2 regions of the Marinitoga okinawensis genome follow, and region 1 is predicted to be linked to the other one. Evidence: riboswitches for the same ligand, from Rfam matches in the RefSeq annotation. Region 1 holds a riboswitch; the other holds the start of a gene.

What was found. Region 1 has a riboswitch for cobalamin ahead of cobU (bifunctional adenosylcobinamide kinase/adenosylcobinamide-phosphate guanylyltransferase). Riboswitches for the same ligand answer to the same signal wherever they lie in the genome.
Region 2: another riboswitch for cobalamin. It lies ahead of ACZ5CK_RS01465 (ABC transporter substrate-binding protein); the one in region 1 lies ahead of cobU (bifunctional adenosylcobinamide kinase/adenosylcobinamide-phosphate guanylyltransferase).

Annotation. Positions count from the first base shown of each region.
Region 1 covers NZ_AP042422.1:1,954,529-1,957,963, reverse strand. The annotation lists gene ACZ5CK_RS09540 (AAA family ATPase) at 1-1,219, shown strand, start outside; cobalamin riboswitch at 1,234-1,397, shown strand; gene cobU (bifunctional adenosylcobinamide kinase/adenosylcobinamide-phosphate guanylyltransferase) at 1,446-2,000, shown strand; gene cobS (adenosylcobinamide-GDP ribazoletransferase) at 2,005-2,718, shown strand; gene ACZ5CK_RS09525 (histidine phosphatase family protein) at 2,715-3,221, shown strand; gene ACZ5CK_RS09520 (AIR synthase related protein) at 3,218-3,435, shown strand, end outside.
Region 2 covers NZ_AP042422.1:331,548-334,982, forward strand. The annotation lists gene ACZ5CK_RS01460 (hypothetical protein) at 1-1,499, shown strand, start outside; cobalamin riboswitch at 1,599-1,768, shown strand; gene ACZ5CK_RS01465 (ABC transporter substrate-binding protein) at 1,822-2,706, shown strand; gene ACZ5CK_RS01470 (FecCD family ABC transporter permease) at 2,703-3,435, shown strand, end outside.

The DNA.
Region 1 (3,435 bases):
AAAATATGAAAATAGTTTAAAAAATCTATCAGAATATCTCTACCGATATTACAAACAAAAAGTAATATTATTAATAGACGAATATGACACGCCAATACAGCAATCATATTTAAATGGATATTATAATGAATTTATAAATTTCATGGGAAATATATTAGGAAATGCATTAAAAGACAATGAGTATTTAGAAAAAGGAGTATTAACAGGAATAACAAGAGTAGCAAAAGAAAGTATATTTACAGGTGTAAATAATCTTGATGTATCAACAATACTAGGAAAACTATTCAATGATAAATTTGGATTAACATGGGAAGAAGTAGAAGAAACATTAAAATATTATGGATTAGAATATGAAAAAGAAAAAGTAATAGAATGGTATAATGGATATAATTTTGGAGGATTAGAAATATACAATCCATATTCAATAATAAACCTGGCAAGAAATAAAGGTGAAATAAAATATTATTGGATAAACAGCAGTGGAAATGAATTAATAAAACAATTAATAAGACAAAGTACAGCAGAAGTAAAAACAAAAATAGAAGAATTAATAGAAGGAAAAACAATAGAAAGCAGTATGGATGAAAATTTAGTATATGGCGACTTAGATAAAAGTACAGAAGAAAGCATATGGACATTATTTCTATTTACAGGATACCTAACCTGGGTAGAACATGTAGGAGAAGAAGGGGAACCAAGATATAGTCTTAGAATAACAAACAAAGAAACATTACAATTCTTCAAAAAAACAGTAGTGACAATAATAAAGGAAACAAAAATAGAACTTGAAAGTATAATACAGGATATAATATTGGGAAAATACAAAGAATTTGGAATAAAATTCAAAAAAATAGTAAAAGAAACATTGAGTTATTTTGATGTAAGTGGCGAAGAACCAGAAAGGTTTTATCATGGATTAATACTTGGAATGGTAGTAGGACTAAGTAAAAAATACATAGTAAAAAGCAATAGAGAGGCAGGGTATGGAAGAGCAGATGTAATATTAATACCCAAAGAAAAAACAGAACCAGGAATAATATTTGAATTCAAAAAATATAGTATAGATTTTGATAAAGATTTAAAAGAAAGTGCAGAAAAGGGAATAAAACAAATAGAAGAAAAAGGATATGAAGAAGAAATAAAAAGTTATGGGATGGAAAGAATAATAAAAGTTGCTATTGCTTTTGATAAGAAAGATGTTGAGATTATAGTGAAATAAATTATTTTAAAAGTTAATATTTTCAGGGTTAAGGTGTAAAGGAAGATGGTGAAAGTCCATCACGGCCCCGCCACCGTAACTGGGAACGAAACCAACAAAATGCCACTGGGAAACTGGGAAGGCGTTGGGAGTAGATAGATCCAGAAGTCGGGAGACCTACCTTAATTCTAAGTTAATCCCATTCGCGCGGGCGAAATGGGATGAAAATTAATTTAAAGGAGGAAAAATTATGATAGTTTTAGTTACAGGGGGTGTAAGAAGCGGTAAAAGCATATTTGCACAGGAATATATAAATAAAATAGGTAATGAAATAACCTATATAGCAACAGCGATACCTTTTGATGAGGGTATGAAATATAGAATAAAAAAACACAGAGATTCTAGACCTAAAGAATGGAAAACTATAGAAATGTATAAGTCATTTGAAAAATTAGAATCTAATACAGATTTTTTAAGCAGTGATTCAATTTTATTTGAATGTATGACACTGATGGTATCCAATCTATTATTAGAAGAAAATATAGAAAATGCAGATTATGAAAAAATAGATATTATTGAAAGAAAAATATTTTTTGAAGTAGAGAAAATTATAGAAATAATAAAAAAATATAATAAGAATTTAATTGTAGTTACCAATGAAGTTGGGATGGGCATTGTACCATCATATAAACTTGGTAATATTTTTAGAGATATTGCAGGAAGAATAAACCAGTATTTAGCTAAAGAATCTGATGAAGTATATATAACCATATCGGGTATCCCTTTAAAATTAAAGGGATGATAATATGAAAGGTATAATTTTAATATTAAATTTTTTTACCAGAATACCGATATATACTGAATATAATGAAGAAGATTTTTCTAAAGGAATGTATTTTTTACCATTAATTGGATTAATTATAGGTTTTTTAATGTATATATGTTCATATATTCCTATTGATAAACCTATATATGTATTACTAAGTTGGATATTATATATTTGGATTACAGGTGGGCTTCATTTAGATGGTGTAGCTGATTCGTTTGATGGAATATTTAGTAATAGAAGTAAAGAAGAAATATTAAAAATAATGAAAGATAGTAGAATAGGTGCTTTTGGCGTAATAGGTTTGACTATTTTAATATTAACAAATTTAGTTTTTAGTTATTATATAAACTACGTATATATTTTAATTATGCCAGTAATAGGAAGAAGTTCGGCATTATTGGCAGCATCAATATCCACATATGCAAGAAATAATGGGATGGGATATGTATTTATAACTCATTCAAATATAAGAAAATTTTTTATATCCTTCTTAATAGTATTACCTATATCAGTATTATTTAATATATTTATATTATTGCCAATAATAATAACATATATATTCGTTATATTTTTAACTAAAAAAATAAGTAAAAAAATAGGTGGTATGACTGGTGATACCATAGGTTTAATAATTGAATTATCACAAACCATATTTTTAATAACAATATATATTTTAAGAGGTATGTTATGAAATTGATAATTGTAAGACATGTTGAAACAGAAGCAAATATAAATAAAAAATTTAGTGGTTGGAGTAATTATAATATTACACAAAATGGACTTAATCAAATTAATGAATTAAAAAGAAAACTGAAAAACAAATATGTAGATTATATTATTACTAGTCCATTATATAGAGCATATTATACAGCATTAGAAATATCAAAAGTTGTAAATATAGAAATTATTATTGATGAAAGAATAAAAGAAATAAATTTTGGTATTTTTGATGGCAAAACAATAGAAGAAATTAAAGAAAAATATTATAAAGAATATCTATCGTGGATGGAGAATTATAAAAAATATTGTTTTCCAAATGGTGAATGTTATTCTTCTTTTTTTAAAAGAATAGATGAATTTTTAAATGATTTAGATAAAACAAAAAAATATATTATAGTTACACATGGTGGCGTAATTAATTATATAACTAAAAAACGTATAAATTTAGGGGATTATATGGAGGTGGAAATATAATTATAAAAAAAATAAGGGATTTAACAATTGTTGATATAGAGGATAAAGAATTAGTAATATCTTGTGATTCTTCTGGTGCAATTGGAAATAAAGATATGGATGTAGTAAAAATTTCGCCAGATATTGTTGGATATTTTGGAGCACATGTTGCATTATGTGAAAACATTGCATATGGTGCAACACCTATTACTATTGTAAATACATTATCAGTTGA
Region 2 (3,435 bases), 650 kb from region 1:
CGATAGATGGAGATTATGCATATGTAGCAGGAGGAGAAACGGGAGTATACAAAGTGGATGTAAGCGACAAGACAAATCCAAGTGTAGTAAGTTCATATAACACATCAGGATATGCAGAATCAGTAGATGTACAGGGAGATTATGTATATGTAGCAGATGGAGCAAACGGAGTAGTAAAACTTGAAAAATCATCATTGTCTTATGTAGGAAGTTATAACACAGGAGGATATGCAAAAGGAATAGTAGTAGATGGTGGTACAGGTTTTGTTGGCGATGATTATAATGGATTGAACATTGTAGATGTTAATAATCTAACACTAAGCGGAAGTTTAAATAATGGTTCAGTAGCAAGAAACATAGATGTTGCAGAAAATCGATATGTAATAATTGCTGATGGAGATAATGGAGTTCAAATTTATGATGCTGGAGCAGCTTTAGCAAATATTAATAATCCAACATATGTTACAACAATACATACACCAGGTTATGCAAGAAATGTTAAGTATATTCACCATGATGATGGTGGTGCTCCAGCAAATCAAGAATTTCTAATTTATGTAGCAGATGGACCAAAAGGTATTGCAGTAATAGATGCTGATGCTGATGGTGATGATACCGCATTTGAAGATGCAGCAGATATTGCTATGATTGGTAGCGTAGAAACGGATGGTTATGCATATGACGTTTACCCATATGCTGTAGACGGTAGTTTTGATTTAAGTGGTGATGAATGGTTATATGTAGCAGATGGACCACAAGGTTTAGCAGTATTTGATATAACCTCACAAGCAAATACAAGAGTGCCAGTATATGTTGATTCATTTATAGATAATAATGGAACATCGAATGATGGAGTAATGATGGCAATAGGGTATGATGATGATTATGATGGTGGTGGAACTGATGCATTATTGGTAGCGGATGGCGAAAATGGCATAGTGTTATTTGATATATCAACACCACAAACTCCTTCAATACCAGATTCAGCTCATCCGAATTATGATACGTCTGGAACAGCATTTGATTTATATGTAGATGCAGCTAATGATGACATATATGTAGCAGATGGAACTCAAGGGTTAAACGTTGTTCATTATGATTATGCTGCAGGTCCAACAATAACCTGGTCATCAAAAGGTGGAGTAAAATTTGATGATGCAATTATAACAGGAATAAAACAAAGAGCAGCTGGATATTATGAACTATCAGCAGGTAATAGAGGGGTAGTTGTAATGAGAGTAGCAGATCCAACAACATTAACAAATGCTGATGCATTGCATACATCATCCAATGATCCAGATGCAGATAATGATTATGTAGCAAGTGAATACGATACACAAGGTGCATGTTATTCAACAGTTATTTCAGGTAATTATATATTAGTAGCAGATGGTGAAAATGGTTTAGTAGTATTACATGATGGAGGAGCAGCACCATACACACCATCATTAACAGTAGATCTTAATTGGCTTAACTTTGGAAATATAGCAACAAATTAATATTATTGCAAAATCCCTGGGATTATTCCCGGGGATTTTTTTATATATAATTTTTATTTGAAATATTATAATGATCATGATATAATATCATTGACAATTAAATAAAAATTCCTTTAAAGTGTAAGGGAAAACGGTGAAAATCCGTTGCGGTCGCGCCACCGTGAGTGGGGACGAAACCAGCACTAAGCCACTGGAAACATTTCTCTGGGAAGGCGCTGGGAGTAGAATGAGCCACAAGCCGGGAGACCTATTTTAAAGGAATTTGTTCCATCTTCTCGCGAAAAGAAGATGGAAAATAGATTTTATATAGGAGGGATTATAGATGAAAAAGTTGTTTTTAGCAGTACTATTGGTATTAGCCTTATCAGTATTTGCATTTCAACCAGTTACATTAGTTGATGATTTAGGAAGAGTAGTTACATTTAATAAGGAAGTTGAAAGAATTGTGGTTGCAGCACCTGCTATTTCTGATTTTATTGTGAAACTTGGATCTAAAGATAAAGTTGTTGGGGTTACAGATTTTGATTCATATATAACAGATGTAGAAAAAATAGGAAATATGGTTCCTTTAAATGTAGAAAAAATAGTTTCTTTAAATCCTGATGTTGTATTATTAACTGGGGGATTTCAAGAAGGAGAAGTTTCAAAATTAGAAAAATTTGGAATAAAAACATTTGTTGTAAATCCTACGACATTAAATGAAGTATTTAGAGATTTATCACTCGTTGGAGTTATTTTAGGTAAAGATAAAACTGCTCAGGATTATTCACAAAAGTTAAGAGCAAGAATGCTAAATATAGCAAAAAATACATTTGCTTGGAAAGAAAAACCAAGGGTTATTTATTTATCAGCATATGGTAGTGTTTCACAAATGTGGACATGTGGTACAGGTTCGTATTTGAATGAAATAATCGCGTATGCTGGTGGAATTAATGTAACTGCACCATATACAGGAAATAATGGTTGGTTTGCTATTGGGCCAGAATTTGTTGTTAAAGAAAATCCGGATATTATTTTAGTGCCAGCTTATTATCCTGGTGATAAAGGGGCATATGATTTAATTATGAAAGCTGAGCAATTTAAGGATGTGAAAGCTGTTAAAGAAGGGAAAGTTTTTATCATAGATGGCAATAAAGCATCTTTGCCAAATACAGGATTAATAGACTTATTAGGGGAGATTAATCAACTCTTCAGTGAAAATAAATGAAAAAAATAATTTCGGGGAGATTCTCCCCGATTTTTTCCCTTTCATTAGGTATTATTTTTATTATTTTATCAATAATATTATTTACATCTTTAGGGACAGTAAAAATTCCTTTTAAAGATGTAATGTTAGCCTTTTTAAATAAATCTGATAATATGTTATATGATAGAATAATATTCAATTTAAGATTACCGAGAGTAATCGGAACCATATTAATAGGATCTATTCTCGCAATAGCTGGTAATGACTTTCAAATGATAATAAAAAACCCACTAGCTGATCCGTTTATTATTGGTATTTCATCTGGAGCAAGTTTTGGTGCTGTTATATATACTGCATTAAAAAGTGTATATGGCATAGATTTACCTTTTGGAATAGAAACTTTTTCATTTTTATCTGCTTTAATAGCTACTGGAATAACTTTTGCATTGGCAAAAGAGGGAAGGAAAATTCCAGTTGTTTCTTTAATTTTAAGTGGAGTTATTGTTGGATTTGTTTTTAACTCAATTTCAACTTTGTTTACTGTTTTATTCTGGCAAAATTTACTGCATGTAAATTTTTGGCTTATGGGTAGTACAGGAAATATTGTGTGGTCTGATTTAATAATTTTAAGTATATTTTTAATTCTTCAAATTTCAATTAATTTTATTTTTAAAAAGCATATTGAAGTTGTTGCTATGGGTGATGATATATCAATTTTTTCTGGAATAAATCCAGAAAAAATAAAGTTAT